2 regions of the Acidaminococcus sp. AM33-14BH genome follow, and region 1 is predicted to be linked to the other one. Evidence: riboswitches for the same ligand, from Rfam matches in the RefSeq annotation. Region 1 holds a riboswitch; the other holds the start of a gene.
What was found. Region 1 has a riboswitch for S-adenosylmethionine ahead of DW817_RS09960 (MetQ/NlpA family ABC transporter substrate-binding protein). Riboswitches for the same ligand answer to the same signal wherever they lie in the genome.
Positions count from the first base shown of each region.

Region 2: linked by a shared signal. The riboswitch ahead of metK (methionine adenosyltransferase) and the one ahead of DW817_RS09960 (MetQ/NlpA family ABC transporter substrate-binding protein) in region 1 are both predicted to bind S-adenosylmethionine.

Region 1 covers NZ_QTNG01000016.1:24,176-31,956, reverse strand. The annotation lists gene DW817_RS09975 (M18 family aminopeptidase) at 10-1,290, opposite strand; gene DW817_RS09970 (APC family permease) at 1,595-3,043, shown strand; gene DW817_RS09965 (M20/M25/M40 family metallo-hydrolase) at 3,162-4,493, opposite strand; gene DW817_RS09960 (MetQ/NlpA family ABC transporter substrate-binding protein) at 4,515-5,339, opposite strand; SAM riboswitch class I at 5,422-5,524, opposite strand; gene DW817_RS09955 (hypothetical protein) at 5,663-5,941, opposite strand; gene DW817_RS09950 (ketopantoate reductase family protein) at 5,962-6,936, opposite strand; gene DW817_RS09945 (Asp23/Gls24 family envelope stress response protein) at 7,264-7,716, opposite strand; gene DW817_RS09940 (nitroreductase family protein) at 7,746-7,781, opposite strand, start outside.
Region 2 covers NZ_QTNG01000002.1:23,242-31,022, reverse strand. The annotation lists gene DW817_RS01600 (DUF362 domain-containing protein) at 1-384, shown strand, start outside; gene citC ([citrate (pro-3S)-lyase] ligase) at 394-1,446, shown strand; SAM riboswitch class I at 1,791-1,895, shown strand; gene metK (methionine adenosyltransferase) at 1,945-3,126, shown strand; gene priA (primosomal protein N') at 3,128-5,524, shown strand; gene def (peptide deformylase) at 5,699-6,169, shown strand; gene fmt (methionyl-tRNA formyltransferase) at 6,173-7,111, shown strand; gene DW817_RS01570 (DUF116 domain-containing protein) at 7,115-7,781, shown strand, end outside.

The sequences.
Region 1 (7,781 bases):
CCTCCTTTCTTATGCAAAAAATTCCGTGACTAAATCTTCCAATGCCTTCTGATCGCTGGCACCCATTGTTTCACGGGCCGAATGCATGGCAAGGAGCGCCACGCCAAGGTCCATGGTGCGGATCGGTGTAATGGCAGAAGCCATGGAACCAAGGGTGCTGCCGCCTTTGATATCACTGCGGTTGACATAAAGTTGGTAAGGAATATTTTTTCTATCACAAAGTCCCTTAATCACGGCAACCGCCTCCGCATCACCTGCATAGGACTGACTGCATGCCTGTTTGAGAGCCAATCCCCTGCCAAGGACGGGCCGATTTGTGATATCACATTTATCAACATAATTAGGATGGAAAGCGTGGGCCACATCAATGCTCAGCATAAACCCCTTTGCCATATCCTCAAAAAGAGCCTCTTCCGTAAGGTCAAGAGTTTTATAGATACGGTGCAGGGTATTATGAAGGACAAGGGAATTGGCCCCCTGCTTAGTCGTGCTCCCTACCTCTTCGTTGTCAAAAAGACCGATGAGGGCGACACCCTCTTCTGCTTTGCCATTTACAATGCCTTCGAGGCATGCCTTGCAGCTTGTGAGGTTATCCAGACGCGGAGATGACACAAAATCATCATGTAACCCAAAGGTACAGCCATCTTCTGTCGGGTAAGCCGAAAGATCAAAGGAAAGAATATCCTTTTCACAGCATCCGAGCTCTTTTGCAAGGAACTTTTCAAAGAACGCGCTCTCTTTTTCGTCTTCCCCGATAAGGGCTGCAAGGGGTAGGATATCCTTTTGCTTATTCCATTTATAACCATCATTCACTTCCCGATTCATGTGGATGGCAAGACTGGCCATGGTAAGAAGGGGCCGTCCAAAATCAACAAAATGGGTCTTTGGCTGGAAGGGATCTTCTGTCCGTGTCACGATCTTACCGGCAAGGGAAAGGGGCCGATCCATCCAGGTGCTCACAATCATACCGCCATAGCCTTCAATATTGAGCGTGCCATACCCATGGGTCCGTACTTCGGGGGCAGGTTTCAGACGAAAAGAGGGAAAATCCGTATGGGCCGCCGCAAGCTTTAGGCCCCGCGTTCCTTTTTTCCCTGTTCTGAACGCAAGGAGACAGGAATCAAAAACGGTGACAAAATATTTGCCATTGGGTTTCAGCTTCCAATCCTTTTCTTCCTTAAGTTCCGTAAAGCCTGATTTTTCAAGAATAGCCTTGCTGGAAAGGACCGTATGATAGGGAGACGGGCTGGTCTTGATGAAAGAAAGTAGGGATTTGATGGTTTGTTTCATGGGAAATTTCCTCCTTGGTTCTTGCATTGATTTCTGGCACAATGTCTCTTGTTACAGTGTACTTGATTTACGGAGTTTCCTCAATAGGGTTTAGTGATTTACGCAGCGCAGAACCGTCTTTCTGCATTAGAATTACTCAGTTCCCGACTTTATTTAAGAAGCCGCTGGACCTATCTTCGTTAGAGGACCCCCATCATCACGAATTGACTTTTCTTGTAGCAATTTGCAAAATTTTCTGTTAAGATGAGTGTAATTTCATATGGTTCCCCCATTTCTACTCTCATTCCACTAGGAGGTATTCGCAATGAATCAACCCACATCCAGCAAGAACAAAATCCTTACCTGGCAAGCCCTAGGTCTCATGACCTTTTCCTCAGTCTGGGGCTTTGGCAACATCGTCAATGGCTACGCCAATCAGGGACTCAAGGCCGTCGTCAGTTGGATCATCATGTTCACCATCTACTTCATTCCCTACACACTCATGGTCGGTGAAATGGGGTCTACCTTCAAAGACAGCCAAGGCGGCGTCTCTTCTTGGATTCGGTCCACGTCGAGCGCTAAATTGGCTTATTTTGCTGGCTGGACCTACTGGATCTGCCACATGCCCTACTTAGCACAAAAACCACAAAGTATGCTCGTTGCCTTGGGCTGGGCCATTTTTCGCAATGGATCGCTGACAAAAATGATGTCGCCCTTGGTGCTTCAATCCATTGCTCTCATCCTCTTTTTCTTCTTTTTATGGTATGCCTCTCGGGGCATCCGCTCCTTGAAGCACATTGGCGCCCTGGCAGGGTCCACAAAGGTCATCATGTCCTTTCTTTACATCCTTCTGGCCCTCGCGGCTCCCTATATTACAGAAGCCAAGACCTTTACCTATCGCCTTGATATGGAAACCCTCATGCCCACCTTCGACTTTGACTATATGACAACCCTTGCCATCCTCGTCTTTGCTGTTGGCGGCTGCGAGCGTCTTTCCCCTTACATCAATAACCTCAAGAACCCAAGCCGTGAATATCCTCGTTCCATGATTTTCATGACCATCATGGTCTGTGTCACGGCTATTTTGGGCACCTTTGCCATGGGGCTCATGTTTGACCCCCAGAATGTTCCCAAGGACCTCATGATGAATGGTTCCTATTACTGCTTTGCAAAACTTGGCGAATACTACGGCGTCGGTCAAACCTTTGTCGTTATTTTTGCTCTCTGCACCCTCATTGGACAAGCTTCAACCTTAGCCGTTTCCATCGACGCGCCCATCAAGATCCTCCTTGCTGACGTTGATGAAAAGTTCGTTCCTGAACGCTTCCGCAAAATCAACAGCCGTGGAGTTCCTGTTACAGGCTATCAACTGACTGCGCTGCTTGTGGGCATCCTCATCATCGTGCCCGCCCTCGGTATTGGCGATATGACAAGTCTCTACAACTGGCTCATGCGTCTAAATGCCGTATGCATGCCCCTGCGTTACCTCTGGGTCTTTTATGCTTATATGATGCTCAAAAAAAATCAGGATCGCTTCCAATCTGACTATCATTTTGTCAAAAGCGCAGCCCTTGGAAAAATGGCCGGCGCTTGGTGCTTCTTCTTTACGGCCTATGCCTGCTTCATGGGCATGTTCCCTCGCGGCGTGGCAGCCTATTCTCCGGCCTGGACCTTCCAATTTACCCTGAACATCTTGACTCCCCTTGTACTTTTTGGCATTGGCGTCATCCTCCCCTACCTTGCCAAAAAGGAACGGGAAAGACGGGCACAATAACTTTTACGGGGGAACCAAGGAAAGCATCCCATAGGGACGCTTTCCTTCCAATCAGCAACTAAAAAAGGGACTGAGAAAAATGAAGATTGCATTTTTCTCAGTCCCTTTTTGTATTACATCAATAGGCCAGCAGGAAGGAACGGAAGAATTCCACGCTCGCCGGCAGGGCGTCCACAGGAATGTGTTCATTGACCTGATGGGCAGCACCCCACCGATTATCATGGACATGGCCCGTAAATAAAAGGACCGTATCGGTTATAGGCTTATAGTAGCGCGTATCCGTAGCTCCCAGCATGAGAAATGGAATGGCAAGGAGTTCATTGCCATAGACGGCATGAAGGATCTTTGTAAGAAGACGATAGGAATCGCTGTCAGGCGTCGAGGCAGGTACAGGATCCTTGCCAGAAATATGGCGGATCTTGACGCCTTCCGGCAGGAACCCTTGGAGACGTCTTTCGACCGATTCCACTGTATCGCCCTGCAGGATGCGGACACTAAGTCCCACAGCGGCATGACTGGGCAGTACATTAGGCTGGGTACTTGCCTGGGCCATGGTAAACGCTACCGTCGTATGAAGCATGGCATCAAGGGCAGGATCTTCCTGCGCAAGAGTACAGAGGGCTTCAAAATGCCCTTTCGGATCAGCGTAAATGCTGCGTACCGGTTCTTCCTTTAAGGGAGCCGTCGCTGCGAGCTGTGCTTCTACAAGCGGCGTCAAGCGATAGGGAAACGGATGGGCTTCAATGGCAACCACCGCCTTTGCGACAGCGCCCAGGGCCGTGCCATTGCCTGGCTTGCTCGAATGCCCGCCCTTGCGGTCACAGTAGATTTCGTAGTTGACGGCCGCTTTTTCGCCAAGACCGATATGAGCGGCAAGACGGCCGCCAGCTTCCGGGAAAAGTCCGCCCCCTTCATCAAGGATGGTACCAATATGGACACCCTTTTCCGCTAAATGGTCCACGAGGCGCTGGGCTCCGTCCACATCATTTTCAAGATACACTTCCTCACTGTAGCCCAAAGACAGGTAGAGGTCGTAATCAGGCCGGAAGCCTTCGGCAAAAAGGGATTCCAAGGCTTCCAATTCACTAAGGACCAAATGTTTGCAGTCCGTCGTGCCCCGGCCATAGACCGAGCCATCAAGGAGAAGACCTGAAAACGGATCATGACTCCATTGGCTGCGGTCCCCAATCTCCACCACATCCTGATGGCTCATGAGAAGAAGCGGCTTTTTTGCGGTCTCCTTGGGATGATAATGAAACTGGAGACCAGCCCGGCCCACGCGGTCCACTTCCATCACTTCATAGACATGGGGATAAAGCGTTTCAAAGAGCTTGTGGAGTTTTTCAAATTCAGACCAATCGACTTTGTTAACGTCGGAATTTGAGACCGTCTTCATTTGGATCATTTGGGAAAGATGGTCGGCAAGGATTTCTTTTGTTGGTACGGTCATCTTGGCAGCTCCTTTCAATGATTACCACGCAGGAACAAGGGCTCCTTTGGCTTTTTCGTTGATATAGTTCTTAACGGCATCTGTTTGGAAGATCTTGACAAATTTCACATAGGTGGGATTATCCTTATCTTCTTCACGGGCAGCAATGATATTGACATAAGGACTCGTATTGTCTTCCTTGGCAATAGCAAGGTTCGGGTCAAGTTTGGCTGAATTGGCGTAGCCGGCATTGATGACAGACGCTGCCGTATCATCCAGGCTGCGCGGCAGCTGGGCCGCTTCCAGTTCAAGGATCTGCAGGTGTTTCGGATTGTCCGTAATGTCGTTGACCGTCAGATCGGAGGCCTTGACGCCGTCTTTGACTTTGATAAGGCCAAGCTTGCTCAGCATCAGGATGGCACGGCCGCCATTTGAAGGGTCATTTGGAATCGCAATCTTATCGCCATCTTTCAGTTCCTTGATATCCTTGATCTTGGTCGAATATAGTTTCAAAGGAGCCAAGTAGGTCTTGCCAATGGAGACCAGCTTCGTGCCGTTTTTCTTGTTGAAGGCATCAAGGAAAGGACCATGCTGAAAAGAGTTCAGGTCGATTTCCTTTTGGGCAAGTGCCTGGTCCGGTGTTACATAATCAGAAAAGACCTTCAGCTCCACATCAAGGCCCTGTTTTTTGGCTTCGTCCTTGACAAACTCCATGATTTCTTCCGAGTAACCCGGCGTAATGCCTACAACGATCTTTTTCTTTTCTTCCGGCGCCTTTTCCGTCTTCTTTTCGCCGCCGCACCCAGCTAGGAGTGCAGCCGCTGCAAAGACCGCCAGAGTCCCTGCCGTCAGTTTTTTGAGGTTCATTGTGCATCTCTCCTTTTTTCCTCTCCATCGACAAGCAGTAAAAAAGCGCCATCTATACAGATGACGCTGACCTTCGTTTGAACGCTCATCTGCCAAGCCGCATGGCCTGTTGGAATTAGCACCTTCCCATTCGGGGGTTGCCGCAGCTTCATAGGGCCAAATCCCTCTGCTGCTCTCGATGAAGGGTTGTTAACGGGTATGAGTTTACATTTTTGACGAACAATTGTCAAGAAATTCCTATTTCCGTAGTATAATTTCTTATTTTTTCTCTCTTTTTGTATGTTTTGATACAACAGCATCGAAGTTTTTCTGTAAAAAGAGGATTATTGTGCGGAAAACCCTGCCTCCATCAGCAGGGTCCTTGCCTTTTCATAGTCTTTTTCAGGCACATCGATATAGTAGAAATTGCGGTCGATCTTGCCTTGGGGACCAAAATCCCGGATATCAAGCTTGGCTCCGCAGCCGCAGATGGGGGCCTCACCGGGAAGCTCCGTTACGGAAAGCTTCAGGCCCGCCTCTTTAAGAAGGGCTTGGGCTCTTTTCCATTCCTCTTTTTTGCCACGTTCCTTATAGATGAGTTTTTCTCTAACAAAAAGTCCCATGACACGCGTCTCCCTTCCCCCTATTCATAATCAAATAAACCGTCATTTTTTTCTTCCAGCGCCTTGATTACATGGTAGGCAAAAGCATTATAGGGCGTGGGGATGCCAAGGGCTTCTCCCATTTCCACCATACGGCCGCACAGCATATCAATTTCTGTATGGCGGTGGTGATCCAGATCCTGCAGCGTAGAATGGCGCACGGCAGGGCTCTCGCTCTTGGTATAGCCCGCACCCTTGCCATTTTTCCCCGGTTCCAGGATAGCCGTATGAAGACTGATTCCCTTGGCTTTTGCCACGAGGACAACCTCTTCTTCAAGCCGTTCCTTCAAAAAACGCACGTGTTCGGAATCAGCATAGGCCCCGGTTCCGCAGCCTACAATCGCTTGAGGGATATTTTGGCCAATATTGAAGAGGAACTTGGCCCAAATATCACTTTCGATGGTGCGGCTCATATGGGTCAAGAGCGGAGTCCGTGCGAAAAAGGCCTTCAGGGCTTCAAGCTGTACCTCATCCCGTTGTGACAGGGGCGCAGGTTTTCCATAGTAAAGTCCCCGGATACCTTGAGGTTCCTTGAAAGTCACTTGATCGATTCCCTCTTTTCCTCGCTCCCGATGGGAAGCAATACGAAGAAGAGCCGGGACAATATGACCTTTTCCTACGGCCGCTTCCAAAACGGCCTCACTGTCCACCCCATTCATGAGGCTTATGATCATGGTACGCGAATCGGTAAGAGCGGTTACGGCCGGTAAAATGGCAGAAAGCGCCCCATATTTGACGGTCACAAAAATAAGGTCTACAGGGCCCGTTTCTTCCGCTCCTTGTACCATGGGGCGGAAAGGCTCCCCATTGATGACAAGTCCTTTTTCACGAAGCCTTTCTCCCCGCTGTCCATCCGCGATGACAGTAAAAGATAGGTCAGCCAGCCTGCTAAGCCCCCAGATAAGATAACTTCCAATGGCGCCAGCTCCAATCAGTGCCACTTTCTTGATTTCCATAGGTCAGTCTCCTTTGATCGATAAGGGGGACACCGATGAGGGGGTCCGCCGCAATGGATTCATCTCTTATCCTCATTATACAGAAAGATAGGGAAAAAAGAAAAGGACAGTCCCCTATACCCAGTCAACATTACGGTGAATTTTTCTTTTTCCAGATATTCTGAACGGAAATTTCCCGCGCTTGCCATGGGGCAACCTAAACGACCATCAAATAGACTGCTGTCACCCTTAAAAAAGCAGGCTAAGACCAATTGGACAGGGGACAAAGTGGTCTATGCATAAAAAAGTCTCCATCTGAACTCATGCAATCAGATGGAGATCCATTTTTTATTCTTGTGCTGCAGGGGATTCTTTTTCTGCTTCCGGAACAGCAGCTTTTTCTTGTTCTGTTACAAGGGGGGCCGCTTCTTTCTGGATGTTCACCAAGCGGGCGACCACTACATCAACAGAATCAACATAAAAATCGGTAAGGGCAGCCACTTCTTTTACAATGGCCTGACGCAGGTTTTCCACGACTTCGGGGATATTGGATCCATATTCAACAGCCACTTTTAGTTCAAAACTGACATGACCCTTCGTAACGGTCCCGTTTTCGTCAACGGTGGTATCACTTTTACGGACGGAAATTTGGGGAACCATCTTGTCCGTAACCCGTTTAGCCAGGGAAAAAAGGGAGCTACCTTCATTTAACGAGAGGGTCACATGCCCAAGGTCCTGGGCAGCAGCACGAACAATATCGACAAACACTTCGTCACTGATGATGGTTTTTCCTTGGATCATCAAAATCCCTCCTTTTGGCTGCGCATCTTTCAGCGAAATTCCACTTTCAGATGCTGACGATCTAC
Region 2 (7,781 bases), on a different contig from region 1:
GCCAACGAGCTGCTTGACCGTAAGATGGCGGAATATGCCTTGGCCGTCGTTCATGGCCGGCCTGCTTTCCATGTGAACCTCATTGTCGACGTGTCGCCCAATTGTGACTGCCATGGGGAAAATGACGCGCCTATCCTGCCTAACCTCGGCATGTTTGCGTCCTTTGATCCTGTCGCCTTGGATCAGGCCTGTGCGGACGCCTGCCTTGCCGCTTCTCCCTTGATGAACAGTCAACTTTCTGATCATCTGGCCGAGAAGGGATGGGAGAACCATCAAGATCATTTTCTTGACAGCAATCCCCGTGTCGATTGGAAAACGACGCTGGAGCATGCAGAAAAGATCGGTCTTGGTACCCGCGACTATGAACTTGTGGTCATGAAATAAGGAGAAGTTATGTCCGATTATCAAATCAGCCCCGTCTATCCCGGCGATACCCGTACCTTGGCAGATGTTAAGGCTTTGCTGCAGCAGGAAGGAATTCGCCTTGATCCCCATGTGGATTACACTTGCGTCATGTACGATGAAGAGTACCATGCTATCGCCACGGGCAGCTGCTTTGGCAATACCCTGCGCTGCCTGGCTGTTAGCCATGACCATCAGGGTGAAAGCCTCATGAATGAGATTGTGTCCCATCTCATCCAGTATGAATATGACCGAGGAATCATCCACCTCTTCCTTTATACAAAATGTTCATCAGCCCTCTTTTTTGGAGATCTGGGTTTCCATGAAGTTGCCCGGGTGCCAGATCAGGTTGTTTTTATGGAAAAGGACCCGAATGGCTTTACCTGCTATTTGGATCACCTGGCGGGAAAAAAGACGCCCCAAGGGCGCATTGCTGCTATTGTAATGAATGCCAATCCCTTTACCTTGGGACACCGTTATTTGGTGGAGCAGGCCTGTAAGGAAAATGATTGGCTCCATCTTTTCATGGTCAGTGAAGATGCCAGCTATTTTCCCTATGCGGTCCGTAAGCGGCTCATCAAAGAGGGAACTGCCGACCTTAAGAATATCATTTATCATGACAGCGGTCCCTATATTATCAGCAGTGCCACGTTCCCCAGCTACTTTCAAAAAGATGATTTGGCGGTCATAGAAAGTCATGCCAACCTGGACCTTGCTATTTTTGTAAAGATTGCCGAGCGGCTCGGCATCAAGGCTCGCTATGTGGGGGAGGAACCGACAAGTACCGTCACGCGACGCTATAATGAAATCATGGCCCAGCGCCTTCCTGAAGCGGGTATCTGCTGCCGCATCATTCCCCGCAATGTAAAAGGCGGGGAAACAGTGAGTGCCTCAACGGTCCGCCGAGCCCTGCATGACGGGGATTGGGAGACCGTGGCCCGCATGGTTCCGGAAGTCACCCTTGCATTTCTACAAAGTGACGAAGCTCGTCCTATCCTAGCCCGCATCTGCAAGGATGACCTCAAAAATATTGTTCATTACTGATATCAAAGAGGCTGTGAAGAAATGATGGATTCATTTTTTGCGGCCTCTTTTTTCTTTTCTTGGTAATTTGATTTTTCCTTGGCAAGGTGGACATGGCTGTCTTGATGGCAGGACGTGGGAGGTAACGGCACGTGGGTAGAAGGAAAAGCCCCCAGGCAAGGCTCTCCTACGTGAAACGAATCCTTGTACGATGAGGCATGGATCCACGGTTTCCAAGTCATCTTTCTTAAGCTATGGGTTCACACTCTGTATCCATTCGGCCTGATTCCTGGTCTGAGGAATGACCAGTGTGCCCCTTGCTATTCCTACTGTTTTCGGGTATAATAAATTGTCAAAATTCCATATGCTCATCAAGAGTGGCGGAGGGAATGGCCCTATGAACCCACAGCAACCATGGCCTCATGGCCAACGGTGCTAAATCCTGCAATGTAATGATTGTAAGATGAGAGAAGATAAGGACTCTCATCGTGAGAGCCTTTTTTCTTACCCAAAGGAGGAATCATGAGAAAATTCTTTACGTCAGAATCCGTAACCGAGGGACATCCTGACAAAATTGCCGATCAGATCTCTGACGCTGTCCTGGATGCTATCCTTGCCAAAGATCCCTATGCCCGCGTTGCCTGTGAAACGCTTGTGGCAACCGGTCAGATCCATGTGGTTGGGGAAATTTCCACGGACTGCTATGTTGATATTGCCAAGATTGCCCGCCAGACCGTTATTGATATCGGCTATGACCGTGCCAAATACGGGTTTGATGGATCGACCTGCGGCGTCCTCATCTCCATTGATGAACAGTCCCCGGATATTGCTCAGGGCATCAATGAATCGGATGAAGCCAAGCAGGGTAAAGAGGACAGTGATGACAAGATCGGTGCCGGTGATCAGGGCATGATGTTTGGCTATGCCACGGATGAAACGCCGGAATATATGCCGCTTCCCATTTCGCTGGCCCACCGTTTGGCCCGTCGCTTGGCTGAGGTTCGCAAGAATGGAACCCTGCCTTACCTGCGTCCTGATGGAAAGACACAGGTGACCGTAGAGTATGACGGCGATTGTCCTATCCGCGTCGATACGATTGTTGTGTCGGCCCAGCACAGCGAAGAGGTCAGTCAGGAAACCCTGCGTCGGGATATCATGGAACAGGTCATCCGTCCCATTGTTCCCGAGGGGTTCCTCGATGAAAAAACCAAATACCATATCAATCCGACAGGCCGTTTTGTAATCGGCGGCCCCCAAGGTGACTCCGGACTGACAGGCCGGAAGATCATTGTTGATACCTATGGCGGCATGGCCCGTCACGGCGGTGGTGCGTTCTCCGGTAAAGATCCAACGAAGGTGGATCGTTCCGCTGCTTATGCAGCCCGTTATGTAGCAAAGAATGTTGTTGCAGCTGGACTTGCCAAACGCTGCGAAATCCAGCTTGCCTATGCCATTGGTGTGGCTCGGCCCGTTTCCATCAGCGTCAATACGTATGGAACAGGGGTCATCGATGATGCCCAAATTGCAGATCTCATCGAAGAGACCTTCTCCCTGACGCCGGCAGGAATCATTCGCAGCCTTGACCTGCGCCGCCCGATTTACAAACAGACCGCGACTTACGGACATTTTGGCCGGACAGACGTAGACTTGCCTTGGGAGCGGCTTGATAAAGTGGATGAACTGAAAAAGGCGTTGAATTGATATGGATTATGCAAAGGTTGCTGTCAACCTGCCCCTTAAGAACCTCTTCCGGCAATTTACCTACAAGGTTCCTCCCAGCCTGGACTTTATTGGTGAAGGCTGGCGGGTCGTGGTGCCTTTCGGACGGCAGCTCCTGGAAGGCTTCATCGTAGAGGCAGATGAAGCTCCTGATGCCAGCCTTGCAATCAAATCCATTGTCGACGTCGTCGGGACGGAACCTTGGTTTGATGAGGAGATGCTGGGAACTGCCCACTGGATTGCCCAGTACTACCTCTGTCCTTTGGCAGAGGCCCTGCGGCTTTTTATTCCTGGCAAAAAAAGCATTGCTGCCGTAGGACGCTACTATGCTGAGCCCGGTGCAGAAGGGCTCCTTTCCGAAAGGGAAAGGAGCCTTTACACCTATTTAGCCCAAGAAGGGGCCATGACACGCCGAGAGATTGCCCGTCTTGAGGGGGGGGAAGGGGCCCTTAAAGGCCTGATCACCAAGAAAGCGGTTTCCTTGACCTATGAAGTTACCTATAAACTTAAGGAAAAATTCGAACGGACCGTTGCTCTTTCGACAGATGGTCTCGCCCAGAAAGAAGCGGGGATTCTGCGCGGGAAAGGACAGCTCCTTGTTCTTTCCCTTCTGCAAGGAACGAATCCGCTTCCTGTGCGTGTCCTTGAGGACCGCGGCGTATCAGCTGGCGTCATCCGGAACCTTGTGTCAAAAGGCATCCTTACCGAAGGAAAGCAGCGGGTCCTGCGTGACAGCTACCATGCGGACGCTGCTCCCAGGGATGAAATGATCCTTACCGATGAGCAGCAAGCGGCCATCAATGCCGTCGAAATCTGCCGCAAGAGGGGAACGTTCCATACGTTTCTTTTGCGTGGGGTGACCGGAAGCGGTAAGACCGAGGTCTATCTGCGCCTGACCGATAAGGCTCTGCGGGATGGAAAACAAGTCATGGTCCTGGTACCTGAAATTGCCCTTACGGATCAGATTGTGAAACGCTTCAAGTCCTGGTTTGGCAATGCTGTCGCCGTGGCCCATTCCAAATTATCGGCCTCGGAACGGGCTGATGTCTGGGACCGGATGAGAAACGGAAAGGCCCGCGTCCTGATTGGGGTTCGGAGTGCCGTTTTTTGTCCTTTCAAGGATTTGGGACTTGTCATCATCGATGAAGAACACGAAAGTACCTACAAGCAGGAAGAACGGCCGGGCTACAACGCCCGCCTTGTTGCCCAAGTAAGGGCCAACGCTCACGGTGCGCCTGTCGTCTTGGGTAGCGCAACGCCGGATCTGGAAACGTACTACTGGGCCCAAAAAGGACGCTATACGGAACTTATCATGAATGAGCGTGCCCATAAGGGGGCTCATCTGCCGGCCGTTTCCATTGTCGATATGCGGGAAGAGCTGCAAAAAGGCAATAAAAGCGTCTTTTCCGATACGCTCCGTGATGCCATTGAAGAGACGGTCAAGTCCGGTGAGCAGGCTATTATCCTGCTTAACCGCCGCGGTTTTTCGACTTTTGTCATGTGTCGTGACTGCGGTGAATCAATCCAGTGTCCCAATTGTGCCGTCGCCCTTGTGTATCATGCCAAACAGGCACAGCTTGTCTGTCATTACTGCGGTCACACAGAACCGGTACCTAAGGTCTGTCCCAAATGCGGGAGCAAACGGATCCGTTTTTTTGGAACGGGAACGGAAAAGGCAGAAGAGAGTCTCAGGACCCTCTGCGAAGGCATCCGTCCCTTGCGGATGGATCAGGATACGACGGCAAGGAAATTTTCCCATGAAAAGATCATGCGCGCTTTTCGCAGCGGCGAGTACAACGTCCTTTTGGGAACACAGATGGTTGCCAAGGGACATGATGTGCCCAATGTGACTCTTGTCGGAATCCTTTCTGCTGATTCCACCCTCAACTTGCCTGACTTTCGCAGCGGTGAGCGCTGTTTTGCCCTTTTGACACAGGCGGCTGGCCGAGCCGGGCGGGGGGATAAGCCGGGACGTGTTATTTTTCAGGCCTACGATGCGGAAAATCCTATCCTGCGCATGGCGGCCGAACAAGATTACGTATCCTTTGCCCGGGATGAGCTGAAGCAGCGTCAGGATCTTCAATATCCGCCGTTTGTGACCATGCTGAAGATGACGGTTCATCATGAAAGTGAGACAAAAGCCTTGGAACTTGCCCAGCGCTTTGTTAATGCCTTGGAAGCCTTTCAGTTGGAGTCTAAGGTGCCATACCAGATCCTTGGGCCCTTTCCGGCCCTTGTGCCCGTTGTTAACAGGGTCTGGCGCGTCAATGTCCTCATCAAGAGCCAGCATATGAAGCCAATCAAGGACTGGATCCGGGCTTCTGGATTTCTGGAAAATGGAAACCTATATTTTGATGTCGATCCCATCAGCGTTATCTAGAGGCCATTGCAGGGCCATCTGCAATGGCCCTTTTTGGCTTTGCGGCATTGCCGTCTAAAAACGTGCATTCCCCTGGTCATATGTGATAGAATAAAGGGTAAAATAACTGCGTCAAGGCCCACTTTTCCTGAGTGGGAAGAAAAAGACCGCATGAATGATAAAAAGGAGAGAACCATGTCCCTATTACCGATTGTAAAAGTTGGGGCTCCAATCCTTCGCGAGAAGGCAGAAGCCGTTACCCGTTTTGATAAGAAATTGGAAAAGACCCTGAAAGCCATGGCTGAATCCATGTATGCCAACAACGGCTGCGGCCTGGCTGCTCCCCAAATTGGCCTTTCCAAGCGTATGATTGTCATTGATGCCGACGATGGGGCAGGCATCCGGGAGTTTGTAAATCCTGTCCTTTCTGAATTCAAAGGCGAGGAAATCGATACGGAAGGATGCCTCAGCGTGGATGATTATGAAGGGGAAGTTAAACGCGCGGCTGAAGTGACGGTCCGGTTCCAGGACCGCAAAGGCGGTCATTGGCGCCTTACAGCAAGCGGGCTCCTAGCTCGTGCCCTGCAGCATGAATGTGATCATTTGGATGGGATCCTCTTCATTGATCGGGCCTTGAGCCTGAGCCCCAAAAGGAAGGCGGAATAAATCGTGAAGCTTGTATTTATGGGAACCCCGGAATTTGCTGCCTCCAGTCTCCGGGCCTTAGTGAAACAGCAAAAACATGAGATTCTTGCTGTTGTGACCCAGCCGGACCGTCCCAAGGGACGGGGCCATAAGCTGATGATGAGTGCGGTCAAGGAATATGCCCTTGCCGTGAATCTGCCGGTCCTTCAACCGGAACGGGTGAAAGATCCGGCCTTTATGGAAGAAATGAAGCGCCTTTCCCCTGATTTGATCGTCGTAGCGGCTTTTGGACAGTTCCTGCCCAAGGCTCTATTGGACCTGCCGCCTTTTGGCTGCATCAATGTCCATGCTTCCCTGCTGCCGGCCTACCGCGGCGCCGCACCTATTCATTATGCAATCTTAAAGGGCGAGAAAAAAGCTGGCGTGACCATTATGCAGATGGATACCGGAATGGATACAGGCGCCATGCTGGAAAAAGTTTCCGTGCCCATTGGGCCGGAAATGACGCAGGGTGAACTTCATGATGAATTAAAGGAAAAGGGCGCTGCCCTGCTTCTTCAGACCATTGATGACCTATCAGCAGGGACCGTGACCGCAGAACCCCAAGAAGAGACCAAAGCAACGTACGCATCGCTGATCACGCGGGATATGGAACATCTTGACTGGACGCTTTCTGCAGATGCCCTTCACAATCAGATTCGTGCCTTTAACCCCTGGCCGGGCACGTATACGATTCTGCCGGACGGCAAACGACTGAAGGTTTGGAAGAGCCATGTTCTTCCCGGATCGGCTGAGCAAGCTCAACCAGGACAGATCCTCGAGGCAGACAGCAAGGGCTTTCACATTGCCTGCGGCACGGGCGTCCTTGCTGTCCTTGAATGTCAGCCTGAAGGCAAACGGGCAATGGCGGCCCAGTCATTTGTAAATGGTCAGCAGATTGCAGTTGGAGAGATCCTTTCGTAAGGAATGATAATCGTGAGTAGACCTAAGAAACGGCTTTTTATTGTGCTTATTTCCCTTGCCGCCCTTCTTATGGGCGGAGCAGCGTATGGCCTGTGGCACATCATGGTTCCCGGTCTTGCCGCATTACATCCCGCCTTGCCCCTTGTTGTGGGTCTTGCAGTTCTTTTTCTTGCCCTCAGCCTTTTTGTGGGGATTGGTGGGATTGTCCTGGCCATTCTGGGATTCCCTACGATCCGGTTCTTTTATTTCTGGGCGTGGAATGTCATCAACCTGATTTACCCCATTGCTATCTTCCTTGGGGAGATGATGCACATTTCAAAGATGCGGATAGAGCAGTCTTTTATCGAAGTGAGCAACCATTTGGTCCGGCGCCAGCACATCAAAGTGCCTGCGGACCGTCTCATGATTCTCACGCCTCACTGCCTGCAGCTGGATACCTGTCCCTACAAGGTTACACGGGACATCCATAACTGTCATCAATGCGGTCGCTGCGGCGTTGGGGACCTGCTTCATCTATCCCAGAAATATGGCGTTCATGTCTATATCGTAACCGGCGGAACCCTTGCCCGGCAGGCCGTAAAGAAGGTGCGTCCGAAGGCTATCCTAGCCGTGGCCTGTGAGCGCGACCTTACAAGCGGTATTCAAGATGTCTTTCCCATGCCCGTCATTG